Regions from separate parts of the Halomonas sp. GD1P12 genome, predicted to be linked through region 1. Evidence: predicted binding sites of a transcription regulator. Region 1 holds the regulator's gene; the other holds the start of a gene.
The links. The regulator PhoB, encoded in region 1, activates phosphate uptake and scavenging genes when phosphate is short. The targets are predictions, from matches to a motif close to TGTCATANNNNTGTCANA.
Positions count from the first base shown of each region.

Region 2: OCT39_RS11280 (DUF6482 family protein) is a predicted target of PhoB. The motif match lies at 9,536-9,553, and genes of this name have one in related genera.

Region 1 is NZ_CP107007.1:3,691,330-3,702,753, forward strand. Features, by position in the region: gene OCT39_RS16960 (TRAP transporter substrate-binding protein) at 1-138, shown strand, start outside; gene OCT39_RS16965 (acyl-CoA thioesterase) at 216-641, opposite strand; gene OCT39_RS16970 (PstS family phosphate ABC transporter substrate-binding protein) at 774-1,712, shown strand; gene OCT39_RS16975 (ABC transporter permease subunit) at 1,794-2,903, shown strand; gene pstA (phosphate ABC transporter permease PstA) at 2,903-4,303, shown strand; gene pstB (phosphate ABC transporter ATP-binding protein PstB) at 4,300-5,103, shown strand; gene phoU (phosphate signaling complex protein PhoU) at 5,129-5,854, shown strand; gene cysZ (sulfate transporter CysZ) at 5,935-6,666, shown strand; gene OCT39_RS17000 (hypothetical protein) at 7,001-7,348, opposite strand; gene phoR (phosphate regulon sensor histidine kinase PhoR) at 7,647-8,945, opposite strand; gene phoB (phosphate regulon transcriptional regulator PhoB) at 8,949-9,638, opposite strand; gene ubiA (4-hydroxybenzoate octaprenyltransferase) at 9,738-10,628, opposite strand; gene OCT39_RS17020 (chorismate--pyruvate lyase family protein) at 10,662-11,222, opposite strand; gene OCT39_RS17025 (NAD(P)/FAD-dependent oxidoreductase) at 11,335-11,424, shown strand, end outside.
Region 2 is NZ_CP107007.1:2,457,449-2,468,872, reverse strand. Features, by position in the region: gene OCT39_RS11340 (DNA/RNA non-specific endonuclease) at 93-956, shown strand; tRNA gene OCT39_RS11335 (tRNA-Leu) at 1,123-1,209, opposite strand; tRNA gene OCT39_RS11330 (tRNA-Leu) at 1,232-1,318, opposite strand; tRNA gene OCT39_RS11325 (tRNA-Leu) at 1,381-1,467, opposite strand; gene rnr (ribonuclease R) at 1,725-4,235, shown strand; gene rlmB (23S rRNA (guanosine(2251)-2'-O)-methyltransferase RlmB) at 4,238-5,050, shown strand; gene rpsF (30S ribosomal protein S6) at 5,280-5,687, shown strand; gene rpsR (30S ribosomal protein S18) at 5,722-5,949, shown strand; gene OCT39_RS11300 (hypothetical protein) at 5,962-6,813, shown strand; gene rplI (50S ribosomal protein L9) at 6,829-7,275, shown strand; gene dnaB (replicative DNA helicase) at 7,586-8,971, shown strand; gene OCT39_RS11285 (hypothetical protein) at 9,125-9,421, shown strand; gene OCT39_RS11280 (DUF6482 family protein) at 9,602-9,904, shown strand; gene OCT39_RS11275 (thiol-disulfide oxidoreductase DCC family protein) at 9,920-10,327, opposite strand; gene OCT39_RS11270 (cryptochrome/photolyase family protein) at 10,329-11,424, opposite strand, start outside.

The DNA.
Region 1 (11,424 bases):
ATTCAGACCCAGACCGAAAACGACGAAGAGTCGCGCCGCGTCTACGAATCCTACTCGGCGTTCCAACAGCTGATGCGCCCGTTCAGCGACATCGGCGAGTACGCCTACTTCAAGGGCCGCGACAGCATCGGCGCGTAGCGCTTTCAGCGTTCAATGATGTCAATGCAAGGGCGCTCAGGCGCCCTTTTCTCATTTGTTAGGGTAAAAGCGACGCGTTAAAGCTCGTTAGTCGCATGCACCGCGCGAATGCGGCCGTTGTCGTCAAGGGCGACGACGACGAAGCGCGCCTCGGTCACCTTCTGGCGCTCATTGAGGGTGCGCCCCAGGGGCGGTCTGACCCACACCTCGACGTCGATCTTGATCGAACTGTGGCCGATCTCCTTGACCTGGGTGTACACGCTGACGGTGGCGCCCACGCGCACCGGGCTCAAAAAATCCATCGATTCGATCGCCACCGTCGCGGTGCGCCCGCCGGCCTCGCGCCCAGCGGCAAGCTCCGCGGCCTGGTCCATTTGATTGACCAGCCAGCCGCCGGGAATATCGCCGTAAAGATTGGTCTCCTGGCGCGACGCCAGTAGCTTCAACGTCAGCTGCCCAAGCGGGGCAGGCACGTCGTCCAGATCGTGTTCAAGGGGTGTCATGGTCGGGTCACTTCGGGGGCTTGTTGTTGTCGAATGTCGCGTGGCATATCGTGGTGACGTATGTTTGTAACAGGAAAGGGTAACGATGATGTGTTACTCAACGGCGTCAGTTAATCACAAGAGGTGGTGCGTTTGAAGAGTTGCAGAAGCAGGCCCGCCAGGATTGTCGCGGCGCTTCTCACGGGTGGGCTTTTATGGCTCGCCACGCCTGCCGCCTGGGCGGCGCCGATCACCGGCACCCTGGGTGCGACCGGCTCGGACACCATGGCGAGTCTGGTGCTGCGCTGGGGAGAGGCGCTGGCCGCGCGTCATCCGGGCATCACCATGCAGCTACAGGCCGGCGGCTCCTCCATTGCCGCGGCGGCGCTGGTGGCGGGGACCACGCGCCTGGCGCCCATGTCGCGCCCGCTGAGCCGCGCCGAGCGCGAACGCTTCGAGCAGCGCTACGGCTACCCGCCCCGGGAGCTTCGTGTGGCTCGGGACGCGCTGGTGGTGGTGGTGCATCGCCACAACCCGTTGCGCGCGATCACGCGGCAAACCCTGGACGCCCTTTTCTCCAGCACGCTGGCCTGCGGTGGCGAGGCGCCGATTCGCCGCTGGGACGACCTCCCCCAGCCGCTCGACTGGCCCTTTGGCCACATAGCGCTTCACGGGCGCAACCAGGCCTCCGGCACGTTCGATCTGTTTCGCCAGCGCGCACTGTGTGGCGGGCGCTTTCGCGCGGACATCAGCGAGTACCCCGGCTCATCGGCGGTCATCGCCGCGGTAGGCAGCGCGCCGAACGCGGTGGGCTACAGCGGCTATCACCACCTGACGCCGATGGTTCGCGCGTTGGCCCTGGTCAACGCCGAAGGTGAGGCCATCGCCCCCACCCCGGAGACGATTCAAAGCGGCGAGTACCCGCTGGCGCGCAATTTATACCTGTATGTGAACGCGGCGCCGGACACGCCGCTGCCCCCCGCCGAGCGCGCCTTCATCGAACTGATCCTGTCCGATGAGGGCCAGCAGATCGTGCGCGCGGCGGGGTTCGTGCCCTTGGCGGACGAGGCGCTCGAGGTGTCACAAAACTGACATGAAAATGACCTACGCTAGTCAACGTTGGATGCCTGGTTGGCATACCGATACCCTCTTGCTCCCTTTTATGATGTCGTTATGACGCCACCTTCCTCGGCCCCCTCGTCACTTCGAACGCTCAAGGATCGAATCGCCACCGGCTTGATCACCGCGGCGGGCATCGGCGTGCTGCTGGCGATTCTCGCCATCGGCGTGTTTCTGGTGTGGGAGACGCTGCCGCTTCTGACCCGCTTCGAGTCACTTTCGCTGGAAACGCTGTCCCCCCTGGCCTGGGGCACGCTCAAGGCAGCCATCGCCGCGCTGGTACTGGCGGTGCCGGTGGCGCTGGGCGCGGCGATTTTTTCGGCGCTGTTCATGACCGACCGACTGCGCGCGCGCATCAAGCCGAGTCTTGAGCTGATGGAAGCGGTACCCGGCGTGGTGATCGGGTTCGTGGCCGGGCTGGTGCTGGCGCCCTGGGTCGAGCGTCATCTCGCCAGCACCCTTGCGCTGTTATTGTGGCTGCCGCTGTCGGCGGGTCTTGCTGGCATTCTTTGGCACCTGGCGCCGAAGGCGCTGCGCCGGACGCTGTCGCTTGAAAGCGCGGGGCTTTGGCTGCTGCCCTGGATTGCCGCCATGGCGGCGCTGGCGCTTTGGGCGGCGCCGCTTTTGGAGCAGCATTGGCTGGGTAGTGACCTGGCCACGTTTCTGGATCGGCGCTTTGGCATCGACTACACCACTCGCAACACGTTGATCGTCGGGCTGGCGATGGGCTTTGCGATCATTCCGAGCGTTTATTCGCTGGCCGAGGACGCGCTTTACGATATTCCCAGGCCACTGATGGAAGGCGCCCAGGCGCTCGGCGCCAGCCGCTGGCAGGCGCTTTGGAAAGTGGCGCTACCCATGGCCGGGCCGGGCATTTTCTCGGCGGTGATGATCGGCGCCGGGCGCGCCGTGGGCGAAACCATGATCGTGCTGATGGCGAGCAGCAACGCCGCGCTGATGAGCGCAAGCCTTTTTGAGGGGCTGCGCTCGTTTTCCGCAGCGATCGCCATCGAGCTTCCCGAGGCGCCGCCGGATGGGCAAACCTACCATCTTCTGATCTTAGCGGCACTGGTCCTGTTTCTCTTCACCTTTTTGGTCAACACTCTGGCCGAGGTCGTCCGCCAGCGCCTGCGCCGCCGCTATCAGCGGCTGGGAGGCGCCTGATGTCGCGCCCTACTCACCGCCGCCGATGGCCCGGCGACGCGCTCTGGGCTTGGCTTTGCGCCGGGTGCGTGGCGCTGTCGCTGTTCATGCTGGCCACGCTGCTGACACTTCTCACCGTCAAGGGGTTGGGCCATTTCTGGCCGGCAACCCTCGAGGAAGTCACGCTGGGCTCCGGCGAGCAGCTGATCGGCCAGCCACTGCGCGAGGCGCCGATGCCCACCGGCAATGCCACCGAGCGGCTTTATTTCACCGGCAACCGGGAACTGACCGGCGCCGACTGGCGCTGGGTAGGCCTTGACGAGATCGTAAGCGTTGCGACCCCGACAGACGTGATTCGTCTGGAGCGTAGCCCCTGGGGGGACTTCATCGGCCGGCTCATCGCGCTGGAGCTCGACGGCGAGCGTCTCACCGGCGCCGCGGCTTTCGAGCGCATTAGCCAGGTGCTTGCGCTACCGCCTTCTGAGCGCGAGGGCGAACTGGTGCTGCTCTCACCAGGCGGGCGCGGGCTCGTTCAGCCGCTGTCCGGGGTGAACACCTTCGTGGCACCGAATGCGCTCTCGATAGGGGAAAAAATTGCGATCTGGGGTCAGGGCGTGTGGCGCTTTCTCAGCGAAGGCCCGCGCGCGGCCAATACCGGCGGCGGCGTGTGGCCGGCGATTTTCGGCACGCTGTTGATGGTCATATTGATGTCGGTGATCGTGACGCCCTTTGGCGTGCTGGCGGCGGTTTATCTCAACGAGATCGCTCACCAGAACCGCTTGACCCGGCTGGTGCGCATCGGCGTGCGCAACCTCGCCGGCGTTCCCTCGATCGTCTACGGCGTGTTTGGCTTGGGGGTGTTCGTGTATGGGGTGGGCGGCTCGCTCGATCAGTGGTTTTTCGACGACGCATTGCCCTCGCCGACCTTCGGCACCGGCGGGCTTTTATGGGCGTCGCTGACGCTGGCACTGCTGACCCTGCCAGTCGTGATCGTGGCGACCGAAGAGGGGCTTGCGCGCATTCCCGACGCCCAGCGCGAAGGCGCCGTGGCGCTGGGCGCCACGCGCCTGGAGATGCTCACGCGCATCGTGCTGCCCATGGCGACCCCTGCCATGCTGACCGGTGTGATCCTCGCGGTGGCTCGCGCCGCCGGTGAGGTGGCGCCGCTGATGCTGGTGGGCGTGGCCAAGCTCGCCCCGCAAATGCCGCTGGACGGGGAGTTTCCTTACCTGCACCTTGAGCGCAAGTTCATGCACCTTGGCTATCATCTATTCGATAGTGCCTTTCACGGCGACGACGTCGAGGCGGCGATTCCGCTGGTCTACGCCACGGCGCTATTGCTGGTGCTGATCGTGCTGGTGCTTAACTTAACTGCCATATTCCTGCGTCATTATTTACGCCGACAGCGAGGAGAGTCATGAACGCGCCCCTGAACGACGCGCCGCCGGTGGTCACCTTTCCCGTCGAGCAGCGCTGCCTGAACGTCGAGGCGTTTAGCCTGGCCTACGGTCACAAGCCGGCGCTCAAGGCGCTCACCCTCGAGGTGCCGCGCCACCGGGTGACTGCGTTCATCGGGCCGTCGGGCTGTGGCAAGTCGTCGCTTTTGCGCGCGTTCAATCGGCTGCACGATCTCAACGAAAACGCGGCGCACCAGGGCCGCATTCAGCTGGAAGGCGATGACATTTACGCGCCGAATCTCAACGTCAGCGAGCTTCGCCGCCGGGTCGGCATGGTATTTCAAAGCCCCAACCCCTTCCCGATGTCGATCTACGAGAACGTGGCGTTCGGCCTGCGTCTGGAGCGGCGCCTGCCCAAGCGCCAGCGCGACGACATCATCGAATGGGCGCTCACCGCCGCGGCGCTGTGGGACGAAGTCAAGGATCAGCTGCACCGCTCGGCGTGGCAGCTCTCCGGCGGCCAGCAGCAGCGGCTGGTGATCGCGCGCACGTTGGCGGTCAAGCCGGAGGTGCTGCTGCTCGACGAGCCGGCCTCGGCGCTGGACCCGATCTCCACGCTCAAGATCGAGGAGCTGATACGCAATCTCAAAAACGAGCTGACGCTGATCCTGGTGACCCACAACATGCAGCAGGCCGCGCGGGTCTCGGACTACACCGCCTTTCTACACAGCGGCGAGCTCGTTGAATACGGCCCGACCGACCAGGTTTTCACCAACCCCCAACGACCGCGTACCGAAAACTACATTACCGGCCGGGTCATTTGACCCACCCGACCCTCAGGAGGGCTCGATGGATATTACAAGCGATACCCATAGCCAGCATATTTCGCGCCAGTTCAATCAGGAGCTCGAAGAGCTGAAAACTCACCTGATGGCCATGGGCGGACTGGTGGAAAAGCAGGTCCAGAACGCCGTGCACGCGCTGCTGGAAAACGACAGCCACTTGGCCGAGGAAGTGCGTGACAACGACCGCCAGGTCAACGATCTGCAGCTGAAGATCGACGAGGAGTGCACCCGCGTGCTCGCCCGGCGCCAGCCGGCGGCGTCGGATCTGCGCCTGGTGCTGGCGGTCATTCGTGCCACCTCGGATCTCGAGCGTATCGGCGACGAGGCGAGCAAGATCGCCCGCAACGCGCTGCTACTTTCAGAAAACGCCAGTAACGTGCGGGGCCTGGTAGAGGTGCGCCACATCAGCGAGCACGTGCGCAAGATGCTGCGCGATGCGCTCACCGCCTTTGCCCGCTTCGACACCGAGCTTGCCATGCAGGTGGTGCGCGAGGACGAATCCGTGGATGACGAGTACGGTAGCGCCATGCGCTCGCTGATGACCTTCATGATGGAAGATTCGCGCTCGATCACGCCGGTGCTCAGCATCATGTGGGTGCTGCGGGCGCTGGAGCGTGTCGGCGATCACGCCAACAACCTGGCCGAGTACGTGGTCTACCTCGTCAAGGGGCTCGATATTCGCCACAGCGCGCCGGACAGCGTCGACCAGCAGATGCTAAAAAAGCCTTGACCTTTTAGCGCGTTGATCCTGCAATACGCCCGGCTTCTTCACCCACGCTTTTCGTCGGGCGTATTGCGAAAGGATCAACCATGCTGACTGCGGTTTCCGCACTGAGCCAGGGGCTGCGCCTGGTGTATCAAAAGGGGCAACGGCGCTACGTCTTTCTCCCCATTCTCATCAACCTTATCGTCTACATCGGCCTTGTGAGTTTCACCGCACGGCGTTTTTCCGGCTGGCTGGACCACGCCATGGCGAGCATTCCCAGCTGGCTTGATTGGCTCGACTGGCTGCTTTGGCCGCTGTTCGTTTTGAGCCTGCTGGTGGCAATCTTTTTTACGTTCACGCTGGTGACTCATTTTATCGCCGCGCCGTTTTATGGGTTTCTCGCCGCGCGCGTGGAGCGCACCGCCACCGGGGTAGAACCGCTGGATGATCGCGGCCTGGCTAAAACGGCGCTCGACGCAGTAGGTCGCGAGCTCGTAAAGCTGCGCTACATCCTGCCCAGGGTTGCGCTTCTATTCGTCTTCAGCTGGATCCCCGGGCTCAATCTGGCGGCCCCTCTTTTATGGGCGCTGTTTTCGGCCTGGGTGATGGCGATCACCTATCTGGACTATCCGATGGATAACAACAAGGTTAGCTTCAAGGAGATGCGCCGACGGCTGGGCGAGCGCTGGTGGCCCAGCATGAGCTACGGGGGGCTGGTCACGCTGATCACCTGGATACCGCTGGCCAATCTTTTCCTGCTACCGGGAGCAGTCGCCGGGGCAGTGTTGATGTGGGACGCTCACTACCGTGATCTTGAACGGCTGCCTGCCCGTTGAAAGCGGCTGACAGTCACACGTTTCAAGGTTTTTAGAGCGTCACACGCTTATCGATACTTACGACAAGAAAGTAGCACCCACAAAAAATTAGACCCCGCAAAGGGCGGGGTCTGGATCTCGTTTAGCGATTTCGATACGTAACGTAAGCTTCCAATCCTTGTGCGGGTCTCCAACCATGGAATCTACCCTGACAAACGTTTTGATCTTCGCTTGATTCGTTCCTTGAATCGGTGAGCATCCGTGCAATGGGACATCCTTGCCCCTTCTTTTGCTCACTCCATAAGCGTAATACTTTGTACCGAAATTGCAAACAAATGTTACTTAACGCTACTACTTATGACTCGGAGTTTTTCTCGACGACTTCTTCCGGCGACATTTCAGCGCCTTCATCGGTATCGCCTATCGAATCCGGAGCGGTGCCCGTAGAGTCCGGCTCGCCGATCGTTTCATCGTTCGGGCCTTGAGTATGGTGATCAGTCGTGAGCTCTTCCTGGGTATAGTCAGGGCTCTCATTGGTGTTCATATTGACGCCATGATCTTGCGTTTCATCCTGCTCGACCATGCTATCCTGGTTCTCTTCGATAGACGGATGCTCGGTGGTTTGTGCAAAGGCCATCGGGCTTGCCAACAGACCAAACGCAATACCTACGACACCCGCTTTCTTGAGTAGCTCCTTGGACATCATATTCCACCTCCTGAATTGCTGTGGTACCGCTTAAAGTAAGAAAGAGTGCCTTGCGGCGGACTACTTTGAAGCAGCTGTCTTTCTTACTTAAATCTTTGCAGAGGCTGTGCCATAAATCCAATAAAAAATTAAATTACTTTAAAATCAATAATATAAAACATTACAAAACCTGTACAATGCGTTCCATGTGGCTGTATAGGCGCTCTGAAAGTGGCTAAAAATGACACATGAGCATTCCTGTACCACTCTTACATGCCATATTGACACACTTGTACAGGTGTTGTTTCAAAGAGGATCAGCTTAGGCGGGCGGCGGGGAAAATACAGCGGAAGGTAGCGCCAAAGCCCGGGCGACTTTCGATCGAAAGCCGCCCGTCGTGGCGAATCAGCACATGCTTGACGATGGCAAGCCCAAGGCCGGTACCGCCGGTGGCCGTGCTGCGCCCTTTATCGACGCGATAAAAGCGTTCGGTCAGCCGTGGAATGTGTACCGGGTCGATGCCGTGACCGTTGTCCTTGACCTCGATACAGGCGCCGCCTTCGGCAAGCTCGGCGTAGCGCAGCGTAATCGTACTTCCCCCCGGGGCGTAGCGCACGGCGTTGAACACCAGGTTGGACACCGCGCTTCGTAGCTCCTGCTCGCTGCCGATCAGCCGCGCGTCGCTTTCGATCTCGAGCGCGATCTGCTGGGGCGTTTCGTGCTGCTGACCGGACAGCGCCCGGGCGTCCTGACACACGCTTTCCAATAGCGGCCCCAGTGCCAACGGCTGGTGATCCTTGCCGCCCTGATCAATCTCGAGGCGCGAAAGCAGCAGCAAATCGTCGACCAGATTCTGCATGCGCAGGGTTTGCGCCTGCATCTGAGCGACGCTGCGGCCAAGTCTTGGCGGCAGTTGATCGCTCAGATCGCTGTAGGTTTCCAGATAACCGGAGAGCACGGTCAAGGGCGTGCGAAGCTCATGGGAGACGTTGGCGACGAAATCCTGGCGCATCTGCTCCAGCCGGTGCAGCCGGGTAATATCTCGCGCCATCAAGAGCCGCTCATCGTCGCCGTAAAGCGTGATCTGATACTCGAGAATGCGCCGTTCGTCGATGGGTGAGGTGAGCGTTAGAGGCTCACTGTATTCGCGGGACGAGAAGTAGCGCACAAACGCGGGGTCGCGCAACAAATTGGTGATGTGCTGGCCGCGGTCATGGGCGGTTTGAAGCCCCATCATCTTTGTGGCGGCGCTGTTCCACCACTCCAGGTCGCCGTGACGGTCGAGCATGACCACGCTGTCGCGCATCGCCTCCGACGACTCCTGAATACGCGCAAGCGTGGCTCTGAGGCGGCCCTGAGTGATGCGCTGACTTTTCTGGTAGCGGTAGAGCCGGTCCAGAAGCTCGCCCCAGAGCCCGGGCCCGGCGGGTGGCTCCTCGCTCGGCGTAAGCGTTAGCCATAGATAAAGCGCGCGCAGCTGGCGCAAGTGGTAGAAAAGACACACGCCGAGCCCGGCGGCGAGGCCCAACCCCGGCGCGCCAAACAGCCAGCCCATGATCACCCCGAGCGTGGCAAGCCAGGCGATACGCCAGAGTTCCCGGCTCCACAGGTGCACGCGCTAGCTCCGGGCGGAGAAGCGATAGCCGGTGCCGCGCACCGTCTGAATCAGGTTCTGATGAGCATCGCCCAGGGCCTTACGCAGGCGACGAATGTGAACGTCCACGGTGCGCTCCTCGACGTAGACGTTGCCGCCCCATACCTGATCCAGCAGCTGGCTGCGGGTATAGGCGCGCTCCTGGTGGGTCATGAAAAATTGCAGCAGTCGGTATTCCGTCGGCCCCATGTCCAACGCCTTGCCGTGAGCGCTGACCCGGTGGCTTACCGGGTCGAGCAGCAGGCCGTTGATTTCCACCGGGTCCTCCATGCCGCGCGGCGTGGTACGCCGCAGCACCGCTTTCAGGCGCGCGACCAGCTCTCTGGGAGAGAACGGCTTGGTGATGTAGTCGTCGGCACCCGCCTCGAGCCCCTGGATCTTGTTGTCTTCCTCGCCCTTGGCAGTGAGCATGATGATCGGAAGCTCGGCGGTGGCCTCTTCGCGCTTGAGGCGACGGGCCAACTCGATGCCGCTGGTACCGGGCATCATCCAGTCGAGCAGCAGCAGATCCGGCTGGTTGTCGACCACCAGCGCGTGGGCATCCTGGGCGTTATCGGCTTCGAGCACGCGATAGTCCGCCATCTCCAGCGCCACCGCGATCATCTCGCGAATCGGCGCCTCATCGTCGACGATCAAAACGGTTTTGGCGGTCATGGGCGGGCCTCACGGTGTCCAGGCAAAGTGGTCGATGACATATCGGTGACAATCACACCATGAGCGAGTGACAGTTTTATGACACCCGCTTTTGCCACCTTAGCCCGCCACCGGCCAAAAGCTCAAGGCGAGCCCGGCGAAGAGCACAAGCCCCGACCAGTGATTGTTCAAAAACGCCTGAAAGCAGGCCTCGCGCTCGCGGTGAACGATCAGGCGCTGCTGATGCACGAAGGTGGCCGCCATGGCCACAAGGCCCAGCCAGAAAAAACCTCCCAGACTTATAGCCCACCCCACCCAGGCCAGCAGTAACAGCGTGGCCGCCTGCAGCAGGCCAATGATCAGCCGGTCGGCCTGGCCAAACAGCACTGCGGTGGATTTGATGCCGATCTTCAAGTCGTCGTCGCGGTCCACCATGGCGTACTGGGTGTCATAGGCGACGGTCCACAGCACGTTGGCCAGAAATAGTACCCACGCCTCGAGCGGCACGTGACCCAGAACCGCGCCAAAGGCCATGGGGATCGCCCAGGAGAACGCCGCACCGAGCACCACCTGGGGGAAGTGGGTATAGCGCTTCATGAAAGGATACGCGGCGGCAAGCAAAAGCCCGCCCACCGACAGCAACACGGTAAACCAGTTGGTCAACAGCACCAGAATGAACGACACCGCCACCAGCGCGATGAACAGCACCTTGGCTTCGGCTTCCCCGATGCGCCCGGTCGCCAGCGGCCGGTTTTTGGTACGTTTGACGTGGCCGTCGAAGTGGCGATCGGCGTAGTCATTCACCACGCACCCTGCCGCGCGCATGGAGTAGACGCCGGCGATAAAGATCAACAGCACCCCGCGCCCCGGCACCCCCTCGGCGGCGATCCACAGCGCCCAGAGCGTCGGCCACATCAAAAGCCAGGTGCCGATGGGCCGATCAAGGCGCATCAGCGTGATGAAATCACGCGCCCGGGACCAGCCGGTCGGGCGCAGCAGAGAACGGTCCATGCTTACCTCTCGAGGATAAATCGCGCGCCCAGCTTAGCGCGAAGCCAGATCGGGTTCATCCGCCAGGGTCGATAAAAACGCTTCCTGCACCAAAAGCGACAGCCCGCCGTGGTAGAAGATCGAGCGCCGCGCCCAGACGCTCGGAAGCTCTGGCGCCTGGCGATGAGCGAACGCCGGACGCTGGCCGGTGGCGTAAAGCGCGCCGCGCACGAGATCCGGCTGGCGAAACAGCCAGCTCCCCAGCGAACGCTCGCCCAAACGCTCGAGATGCAGCCCCTTGAGCTGCGCCAGCGGCGCCACCGAGCGCGCCACCACCCAAGGGGTGTCATCGATGCACAGCGCCACCTCGCGACACCAAACAAGCCGGCGCGGCGCAAGGCCAAGCGCCTGGGCTTCGTCGCGTTCGGGTACGCCGACGCCCTGGCGCAGCAGCCGTACCCGAAACGCGCGGCGTCTGCCCGCCGCGACCAGCCGTGCGGTCAGCGAATCGGTGGAGGCGACCCACTGCCACCAGGGCGCGCTCATGGCCGGGCGAAACGCCGCGACGGGTTGCCAGCGCGGAAAAAGCGCTATCGGCTGAGTGTGTATTGCCACGCGATCTCCAGAGCGGTCAAGTCGTTCGCGCTAGTGTAACATGATGGCCCAACGCGCTTTTCTCGAGAACATCCGCGTTTCGAGCCCCCGAATTTCAACGTCTGGTGAAGGCATGGCCGACTCTTTCTCTCACGCCGATGCGCCGGTGGATCTTCTCATCATCGGTACCGGCATGGCCGGCATCGGCCTTGCCCGCGAGCTG
Region 2 (11,424 bases), 1.2 Mb from region 1:
CGTAGACAACTGGATAACGACAGAACTGAATAATTAAAGAACCATCAGCGTCGCGCGGGCAGCGGCTACAAGGGAACGTGGGGAGAGAGTCGTTGGGTAAATCGCTTGTGCGCTGGCGTCGTCAGGGGCGGCGCTTTGGCATTGCGCTGCTGTTCGTGGTGGTGGGAGGCGGGCTTTGGGAGTATCAGGAGCGCCACGCGCTGCAAAACGTCGTCTGGATGGGCGCGCCGACCTGGGACGAGCTTGGCTTCACCAACTTTCATCGCGTGCTGCGAAACGATGGCTTCGTCGTTGGCTGGTCGGACGTACGCGTCAACCCGCTCTGGGTCAGCTACCAGGTCGCCGCGGTCGCCGACGATACCCGCATTGGCTCGCGGCCAGGCTTTCGCCCGGACTGGCGAACGCTTTGGCCAATCGGCACCGACAGCTACTCCGGCAGCGGCTATGACCGCGGCCACATGGCACCCAACTACGCGATCGCCGCGGTTCACGGCAAAAGCGCCCAGCTCGATACCTTCCTGATGAGCAACATGAGCCCTCAGAAGCCCAACCTGAACCGCCAGCTCTGGCAGCGGCTCGAGGAGTCGGTGATGGATCACTTCGCCCCGCGCTTTGACGTCCTGCAAGTGATTACCGGCCCTATCTTTCCCGAGCGCTTTACAGACAACGTCATGAACCGTGTGGGTCTGGTCGAGGTGCCGGAGGCGTTTTACAAGATCATCGTCGCCCCCCACGCCGACGCGCCGCTGGCGCTGGCCTTCATCATGCCCCAGGACGTGCGCGGCAACGAGCCGCTCGCGGACTACCTGGTCACCATCGACGAAATAGAGGCGCGCACCGGGCTTAATTTCTTCCCGCGGCTGTCGCCAGCGGTGGAATCGGTACTGGAAGGCGAGGTCAACACCCAGGGCTGGGCGCTCGAGGATGTTTCGAAACGTCCGGGGCGGTTTCAGTAGGGGGATGACAGGTAATAGTGGGAATCGATGGGCGTCAGAACACGGCGTCGGTTCGAATACGGCTTGAAAAGCGCGACCGACCAGGCGAGTTGAAGAGAGTTTTTAAAAAGTATACGGGGAATCAAAAAAGCGGGAAGGCCAGTGCATGATGCGGACGACACCTTGATGGTGCCCAGGAGAGGACTTGAACCTCCACGTCCATACGGACACTAGCACCTGAAGCTAGCGCGTCTACCAATTCCGCCACCTGGGCGCATCATATGCTCGTATTCGATTGGTGCCCGGGAGAGGACTTGAACCTCCACGACCATACAGTCACTAGCACCTGAAGCTAGCGCGTCTACCAATTCCGCCACCCGGGCGAATACGAACCGCTTGTTTTACACCGCTCAATATCGTGAAAAGGGGATAACACGATGTCGATTGGTGCCCAGAAGAGGACTTGAACCTCCACGTCCATACGGACACTAGCACCTGAAGCTAGCGCGTCTACCAATTCCGCCATCTGGGCAAGTGGCGCGTATGATACCAGGCCCAAACCTAAATGCAAGTGTTCAGGCGCATTTTTGAATCAAAAATCGATCGAATGCGGGCGCGGACGGTTGGGTGATTGAAGCGGCGGCGCTATACTGCACCGATGACCAAAGACACCATGACTATTTTTGGCGCGTTTTGCCTAGTCAAAGCGCCTGCCTCCTTATCGAAGGCGTGCTTTCGCACGGCCTTTTTTTCCTGCCTTTCGCACACGCCATCAGGGACGACGAACGCATGAAGTACTGGACGTTAAGTGATGACCCGCACGCTGAGCGTGAGGCGCACAAATACGACAACCCCGCGCCCAGCCGTGAGTATCTGCTGGCCGCGCTCGAAAGCTACGGTAAGCCAATCACTCACGAAAACATGAGCCGGATGCTGGGCATCGAGGACGAGGATCATCTCGAAGCCGTGCGCCGGCGCATGGCGGCCATGGAGCGCGACGGCCAGGTGCTGCGCGACCGCCGCGGCGCCTACGCGCTGATCGACAAGCTCGATTTGATCAAGGGCAAGGTGCAGGGCCACCGCGACGGCTTCGGCTTCTTGCTGCGCGACGACGGCAAAAAGCCGGATATCGTGCTGCCCGCGCGACAGATGCGCCGCGTCTTCCACGGCGATCACGTGCTGGTGCGCGTCAGCGGGCGCGACCGGCGCGGGCGCGACGAGGGCACCATCGCCGAGGTGATCGGGCGCAACACCCAAACCCTGGTGGGCGTTTATCGCAGCAATACGCCGGAGTTCGGCATTCTGATCCCGGAAAACCCGCGTATCACCCAGGAAGTGTTGATTCCGCATACCGCCAACGAAGGTGCGAAGGATGGCCAGGTGATCTCGGCCCGCATCACTCAGCAACCTGCGACCCGCGTGCAGCCGATGGGCGAGGTGATCGAGGTGCTGGGCGAGCGCATGGACCCGGGCATGGAAATCGACATCGCCATTCGCAGCTACGAGATTCCCGCCGAGTTTCCGCCGGAAGTGCTCGACCAGACCAGCGGTATTTCCGCCGAAGTACTGGAAGAGGACAAGAATCACCGGGTGGATCTGCGCGACATGCCGCTGGTCACCATCGACGATGAGTCCGCCAAGGATTTCGACGACGCGGTGTATGCCTGGAAGACCAAGTCCGGCAGCTGGAAGCTGATCGTTGCGATCGCCGACGTGTCCCACTACGTGCGTCCGGGCACTGCGCTCGACGACGAGGCGCGCACCCGCGGCAACTCGGTCTATTTCCCCGGCCAGGTCGTCCCCATGCTGCCGGAGCTTCTCTCCAACGGGCTCTGCTCGCTGAACCCGCACGTCGACCGCCTCGTAATGGTCTGCGAGATGAATATCTCCAAAACCGGTGCGATTAGCCGTTACTCGTTCTACGAGGCGGTGATGAACTCCCACGCGCGACTGACCTACAACAAGGTCGCCGCGATGCTGGAGCCGGAAAGTGAGCAGGGACAAAAGCTTCGCGAAGAGCACAAGGAGCTCGTCAAGCCGATCGAGGACCTGCACGCGCTTTACAAGCTTCTGCGCGAGGCGCGTGAGGAGCGCGGGGCGATCGACTTCGATACGACCGAAACCGCGATCGTGTTCAACGAAGAGCGCAAGATCCAGGAGATCGTGCCTAGAAGTCGCAACGATGCGCACAAGATGATCGAAGAGTGCATGCTGGCGGCGAACGTGGCGACCGCACGCTTTCTGGACAAACACGACCTGCCGGCGCTTTACCGCATCCACGAGCGCCCGACGCCGGAGCGTCTGGACAAGCTACGTCTGTTTTTGAGCGAGCTGGGTCTGTCCGTTGGCGGCGGCGACGAGCCCACGCCCCAGGACTATCAGGCGCTCAGGGAAGCGATCAGCGACCGCCCGGATGCGGACATCATCCAAACGGTCATGCTGCGCTCGATGAACCAGGCGGTCTATTCGCCGCAAAACGAAGGTCACTTCGGCTTGGCCTACCAGGCCTATGCCCACTTCACCTCGCCGATTCGCCGCTATCCGGATTTGCTCGTGCATCGCGCGATTCGCTCGGTGATTCGCGGGCCGCGCCAGACCAATACCGTGGTGCGCGTCGAGGGTGCGCCGGTCGAGCCGCCGAGTAAGTGGTGCCCCTACACCTTCGAGCAGATGGTCGAGCTTGGCGAGCACTGCTCGATGACCGAGCGCCGCGCCGACGAAGCGACCCGCGACGTCGAAAGCTGGCTCAAGTGCGAGTTCATGTCCGATAAGCTCGGCGAAACGTTTGAGGGCACCATCGCCTCGGTCACGCAGTTCGGTCTGTTCGTGCGCCTGGACACCTTCTTCGTCGAAGGCCTCGTGCATGTGACCTCGCTACCCTCGGACTACTACCATTACGAGGCCGAGAAGCATCGCTTGAAGGGCGAGCGTACCGGCACCACCTACCGCTTGGGCGATGGCCTGACGGTACAGGTGGCACGAGTCGACATGGACGATCGCAAGATCGACTTCGAGCTCGGCGACGAAAAGCCGCGTCCGCGCCGCCAGCCGCGCAAACGCCCCGGTGGCGGTGATGCGTCCGAGAAGCCGCGCCGCTCGCCGTCCAAACGCGGCGGTGGCAAGGCATCAGAAGGTAAGACCGCGGAAGCAAAGGCCGAGCCTAAAGGCGGTGAGCGCTCGCAAGCCTCTTCGAGTAACGCCGATGCCAAGCCTGAGCCGGTGGGCGAGACCACGGCCACGAAAAGCGGCCCGCAGCGCAGTCGCCGCGCCCCTAAAAAACCACCGCTAAATAAGGGATAAGGATGAAGTCATCGTCTAGGCGCGGTACGCGCGGCGGCCAGCGCAGCGCGCCGCCGGTGCCAGTGCCGGAAGGCCTCGACCAGGTGTACGGTGTTCACGCCCTCGAAAGTCTGCTGGAGCGGGGCGAGGCGCCTCGCGAGCTTTGGATTCAGCAGGGCGCGGGTAAGCGCTTGAACCTTTTGATCGAGCGCGCCCGTACCCAGGGCGCTCGGCTCAAGGAGCAGCCGCGAGAGCTTCTCGACCAGCTCACTGCCGGCGCCGCTCATCAGGGCGTGGTGGCGTTTTGCGCGCCGCTGACGGCGGAAGGGGAGGAGTCGCTCTGGCTCAAGCTGCGCGCCTGGAATCAGGCCGCGCCACCGCTTCTGCTCGTGCTCGATGGCGTGACTGACGTGCACAACTTCGGCGCGTGCCTGCGTAGCGCCGATGCCGCTGGCGCCCACGGCGTGATCGTGGCGAAAGACAACGCCGCACCGCTGAACGCCACGGTACGCAAGGTTGCCTGCGGCGCGGCGGAGGTCGTGCCGGTCTATCAGGTCACCAATCTTTCCCGCACGCTTGAAAAGCTCAAGGAGTTCAACGTCTGGATCACCGGCACCGCCGGGGAGGCCGACGCTTCGCTTTATGAGCTCGACTTCAAGGGCCCCACGGCGCTGGTCATGGGCGCCGAAGGCAAGGGCATGCGAAGGCTGACTCGCGAAGGCTGCGATCATCTGGCGAAACTGCCCATGGCCGGCCAGGTGTCCAGCCTGAACGTCTCGGTCGCCGCAGGGATTTGTCTGTTCGAGGCGGTTCGCCAGCGCCAGCTTGCAAGTTGACCTCAACGCTTCTAAAATGCGCTCGCCCGTTTATTCGTTGCGGGCGCCTTGAGGGTTTTTCCCTCACACCAATGAAAGTTCTGCTTGATGCCCAGGCGACTAATCGGCGCTTCATCGTGGCCCCCACGATATTAGAAGCGCGTTGGCGAAAGGCATTCAGTTAACTCCTTGCTTCCCTGCCAAGCCCGAGCGGCGCGCACCGGAAGCTGTCAAACCGCAAGGAGATTCCATGCGTCATTATGAAATCGTGTTTATGGTCCACCCGGATCAGAGCGAGCAAGTGCCGGCTATGGTCGAGCGCTACACCAGCATCGTGACCGAAAATTCGGGCACCGTGCATCGCCTTGAAGATTGGGGCCGTCGTCACCTGGCTTACCCGATCAACAAGATCCACAAGGCTCACTACGTGCTGATGAACGTCGAGTGCACCGGTGAAACTCTGGAAGAGATCGAAAACATCTTCCGTTTCAACGATGCCATCATCCGTAGCCTCGTGGTCCGCTGCAAGGAAGCGGTCACCGAAGCCTCGCCGATGATGAAGCCGGCAGAAGAGAAGCGTCCGCGTCGCGAAGACAAGCCGCGCAACGATTCTGACGTCGATGCCGACTCCGAAGCAGAAACCGAAGAAACTGCCTAAGTTTATTCACCGCACGTATTAAAGGAGCTACTCCATGGCACGTTTTTTCCGTCGCCGTAAGTTTTGCCGCTTCACCGCTGAAGGCGTCAAGCAGATCGACTACAAGGATCTGGACACGCTGAAGGCTTACATCACCGAAACCGGCAAGATCGTTCCAAGCCGTATCACCGGTACTAAAGCACGCTACCAGCGCCAGCTGGCGACCGCGATCAAGCGTTCGCGCTACCTGGCACTACTGCCCTATTCCGATAGCCACCAGTAAGCACTTGACGTGATGCTGGCACTAGCACGATGGCTGATGCAAAAAACGCCCTACGCCGTTGGCGTGGCGTCGCTTGCAACGCTCGTGCCTTGGCTTTTTTGGTTGGGAGCCGCCATTGCCGCCTTAGTGACACTGCGTCGCGGGTTCGCCCCGGCGCTGCCGGTGATTCTCGCCGCCGCCATCCCCGCCGGTTTTTGGTGGGTGCAGGGCGACGTGATTCCGCTGGCAAGTGTGTTGCTGGTCACGCTCATGGCCGTCATTCTGCGCGAGCGGATGCGTTGGAGCGAAGCGCTGATCGTCGGCACGCTGGCGTCGGCCTTCATGATCCAGCTCGGGATTTTCAGCCTGCCCGGTGGGTCGGAGCTGATGCTCGAGCAGCTCAGGCAGAGCTCGGTAGAGGTGGACAACATGCTCACCGAGTTCGCCCGCCAGGGCTACGACACCGAGGCGCTGGCCGCATTGGTCGTCGGTGGGGTCACCGGTCTGATCGTGCTGCTGGCATCGATCGCCTGTCTGGCCCTGGGGCGCAGCTGGCAGGCCGGGCTCTATAACCCGGGCGGCTTTCGTGAAGAGTTTCACGCGCTGCGCTTGAGCCCTAAAGAGTTCGCGCTGTTGGCGATTCTTGGCGTGGTGGGGCTTTTGCTGGGCGGCGAGGCGCTTTTGATCGTTGGCTGGGTGCCGCTGTTGGTGGCTGGCATTGCGTTAGTGCACGGATTTATTGGACTAAAGGGGATGAACGGGCTGTGGCTGGCGGTATTTTATGTGCTGCTGATCACAACCTTGCCCACGATTCTCATTGTGCTGCTGTTGGGGCTGATTGATACTTTCGCGAACGTTCGCGCACGCCTTACCCGCAGCAATTGACTAGAGGTTTACGAGATGGAAGTCATTCTGCTCGACAAGATTGGTAAGCTGGGCGGCCTGGGTGACAAGGTCACTGTGAAGCCCGGTTACGGTCGTAACTACCTGGTACCGTACGGCCTGGCCGTACCGGCGACCAAAGAGAACGTTGAAGCGTTCGAAGCGCAGCGTGCCGAGCTCGAAGCTCAAGCCGCCGAGCGTAAATCAGAAGCCGAAGCGCGCGCCGAGCAGCTCAACGACATCGAACTGTCGCTGGTCTCCAAAGCGGGCGACGAAGGCAAGCTGTTTGGCTCGATCGGTCCGCGCGATCTGGCCGATGCGATCTCCTCTGCCGGCATCGAAGTGGCCAAGAGCGAAGTTCGCATGCCCGAGGGCCCGATTCGTCAAACCGGCGAATACGACATTGCCCTGCACCTGCATGCCGAAGTGGATGCAACCGTACGCGTAGTGGTGGTTGCAGAGTAATCCCGACGGATGCTTTGCCACCTCCGGTGACGCCGAAAAGGGCGCGGGTTATCCCGCGCCCTTTGTTTTTGAATAACGTTTTTGATTCGTGTTTTTGACTCGTATTGAGCCTCGTGTTTGTGCCGCTTAAGGCACGCAAGGGAGTCGATTTTGCAAGGCCTTGCCTTGCAAAATCGTTTTCAGCACCGCCGGGCGTAAGCGCTCAGGCGGGCTCATGAGTCACATGGGGCCACGTATCAGTGGCTCCGCGTAGTACGATTGCACGCGTAGTACGATTGCCCGCGTAAGACGCTATTGAAAGGAGCCCGGGATGGATGAGTCCCCAGCGGATCAGGAAACGGCGGCGCTGAAGCTTCCGCCGCACTCGCTCGAGGCCGAGCAGTCGGTGCTTGGCGGGCTGATGCTCGACAATCAGGCCTGGGACAACGTCGCCGAGCGCCTGGCTGCGGATGACTTCTACCGCTACGAGCACCGGCTGGTGTTCAACGTCATGATTCATCTGGCCGAGTCTGGCCAGCCACTGGACGTGGTGACGCTCTCCGAGGCGCTGGAAGCGCGCGACCAGCTCGATAGCGTTGGCGGGCTCGGGTTTCTGGCCGAGCTTGCGCGCAACACGCCGTCAGCGAGCAATATTCGCGCCTACGCCGATATCGTGCGCGAGCGGGCGACGCTCAGAAAGCTGATTCGCGCGGCCAACCAGATCGCCGATGGCGCTTTCTCGCCCCAGGGCCGGCCCGCCGACGAGCTGTTGAACGAAGCCGAGCGGCTGGTATTTCAGATTGCCGAGGAGCGCCCCAAGACCGGCGGTCCGATCGGCATGAGCGAGCTTTTGACCAAGGCCGTCGACCGTATCGACGAGCTCTTCAACATGAAAGGCGAGATGACCGGGCTCTCATCCGGGTTTCGTGATCTCGACGAGATGACCTCGGGCTGGCAGCCTTCGGACCTTGTGATCATCGCCGGGCGCCCGTCGATGGGCAAGACCACCTTCGCCATGAACCTGGTCGAGCACGCGGTGATCTCGAGCGACAAGCCGGTGATGGTGTTCTCCATGGAGATGCCCGCGGAGTCGCTGATGCTCAGGATGCTGTCGTCGCTTGGGCGCATCGATCAGACCCGCGTGCGCTCGGGGCAGCTCGAGGACGAAGACTGGCCGCGGCTGACCTCGGCGGTGAATCTTCTAAAGGACAAGCAGCTTTTCATCGATGACACTGCCGCGCTTTCGCCCAACGAGATGCGCTCGCGGATTCGTCGCGTCGTGCGCGAACACGGCAACATGGCGCTGATCATGATCGATTACCTTCAGCTGATGCAGATCCCCGGCTTTTCGGAAAACCGCACCGGCGAGATCTCCGAAATCTCGCGCTCGCTCAAGGGATTGGCAAAAGAGTTCGGCTGCCCGGTGGTCGCGCTTTCCCAGCTCAACCGCTCGCTGGAGCAGCGCCCCAACAAGCGCCCGGTGATGTCGGATCTGCGTGAGTCCGGCGCCATCGAGCAGGACGCCGACGTCATCGCCTTCGTCTACCGCGACGAGGTCTACAATCCGGACAACCCTGATAATCAGGGGCTCGCCGAGCTGATCATCGGCAAGCAGCGTAACGGTCCGATCGGTACGGTCCACATGGCGTTCATCGGCAAATATACCCGCTTCGAGGATCTGGCCCCGGACAGCTACGGCCAGGCCTTTGGCGAATGACTTGAGCCGCGGGGCGCAGCCCGTATAATGCCGCCCCTTTAAAGTGAAAACCGACTTTGTAAAGTGACGTCGGCGTGGCCAGCACGACCCAGGGCATCCATTGATCCCGGTGTGGCCACGTTCGATCAAACGTTCAATCGACAGGAGCAGCGCATGGCTGGTGGTGGTTTTAAGCGAGGCAACAAGAAGCGTCTTCCCAAGCTCGAAGGCCGGGGTGAACTCGAATCGCTCGAGCGCGAAGGGCCGTTCAAGGAGTGGCTGGGCATGCCGGATCTTTACCGCTACCACCTGGTGGTCAACGGCGAGGCCTTTAGCTATCAAACCGAAGACGGCGAGCTGCCCGTGGAAATCGGCGACAAGGTGGTGTTTCGCTACAAGGAGACCAAGGGCGGCAACTGGATCGACCGCAACTCTCTGGGCAAGGCGATCGACCCCTCCCAGTATCAGTAAGCAGGCCCTGGGGCTCTTCAGCAAGCCAGGTTCCTGATAAAACACTCTTTTGTTACGTTAGCGCTCGAGCGCCTTAGTGAAGCGTCACGATTTGCGCTACTGTTATCCTGATAGGGTAATAAAAATGTCATGGGGAAGCGTCAGGCTGTGCCCCATGACCACTAATAACAGGAGAGATTCATGGATTTGAACGAACTGAAAACCTTTGTCGAAGGCTCCAGCAATTTCGAAATACGGGTGATTACCCACTCGGGCAGCCGTTTTTATCAGGTCGAGCTCGAGGATGTCGAGGGCAGCCGCCATATGCTGACCCAACGGGGCAAGCCGATGCTGTTTCGCTCGCTCGACGACGTCTATCTCGAACTCAAGCGGGCCGACATCCACCGGGCGTATCTGGTCCAGCACGTGCCCCACGACGAGATGATCGGCCGCGACGCGCACTACAGCGAACCCTTGACCTCGCGCATGCCGCTCGTTTTCTAACGCGGCGCTGGTCTTTCACCGCGAGCGCGTCTTACGTCTTTCAACCCACCGCCCCAGCCGTACACGGTAGCGGGCAAACAAACGGTAGCCTGCATTCATCACCCCGCGCAGGCCCGGTAAGCAGGAAACCCACACCATGCGCCGGTAGCCCAGCACCGCATACAGGGCCCGGCTCGCTTCCATGCCGATGTACCACTTCCCGTTTTGATCCCTGACGTGCAGTTTCCCCATCAGATCCTCGAAAGGGCGCCCCAGGGCGACGGCGTCGAACGTGCTGGCCTGAATGTCCACCAGTTCGATACGCGCTCGGCGCGGGTGCTTTTCAAGCCAGGCCACCTCCTTCAAGCAAAACGGGCAGTGGCCGTCGTAGTAGAGCGTCACCGGGGCGCGGGCGTCGAGGCTTTCAAAGCGTTGGCTGTTCACGTTAATGGCTCTTGTATCCTTGAGTGTGATGTTTCTGGCCGTAGCCCTGGCGGGTCGAGAGCTTGCGCAGAAAGCTTTCGGCCTGCTGGCGAATCGCATCGCGCTTGTCGTCGCCCATTTTATTGAGAGAGCCGTAAATCAGCTTCATGCGCGGGTTCTGGCTCAGGCGTTTCTCGTTCTGCTCGAGAAAGTGCCAGTAGAGGCTGTTGAACGGGCAGGCGTGGGTGCCGGTCACCTGTTTGGGCGAGTAGCGGCAGTTGGCGCAGTGATCCGACATGCGGTCAATATACTTGCCCGACGCGCAGTAGGGTTTGGAGCCCATCAGGCCGCCGTCGGCGTGCAACACCATACCAAGCGTATTGGGAAGCTCCACCCATTCGCTGGCATCGGCGTAAACCGCCAGGTACCAGTCACACAGCGCCTCCGGTTTGACCCCGCACAGAAGCGCGAAGTTGCCCGTCACCATTAGCCGCTGAATGTGGTGGGCATAGGCGTTGTCGATGGTCATTTGAATGGCGCGGTTCATGCAGCGCATATCCGTTTGCGCATCCCAGTAGAAATCCGGCAGCTCGCGGCGAAAGTTGAGCCGGTTCTCGCGCTTGTAGCCTGGCATCTGCGTCCAGTAGAGCCCGCGCACGTACTCTCGCCAGCCCAGTATCTGGCGGATGAACCCTTCCACGGCGTTGATTGGCGCCTCGCCCTCGAGGTAGCTTTTTTCAGCAGCCTCGCACACTTCCAGAGGCGAGAGCAGGCCGATGTTCATGGCCGCAGAGAGCCGTGAGTGGTAGAGCAGCGGGTCGCTGTCGCTGATCGCGTCCTGATAGCGGCCGAAATCCGGCAGCGCCTCGTCGATGAAGTGTTTGAGATCCGCCAGTGCCTGGCGGCGCGTGACCGGCAGGTTGAAGTTATCGATGCTGCCCATGTGATCACCGAAGTGACGCTCGGCGTCGGCAAGCGCCGCCTGGGTGATCTCATCCTGGCGGTGATGGGGCAGGGTGGGAAAGCTTTTCTGCCCCTTCAACGGCTCACGGTTGTCGTGATCGAAATTCCACTGGCCCCCGGCGGGCTCGCCGTCTTTCATCAAAAGCCCGGTGAGT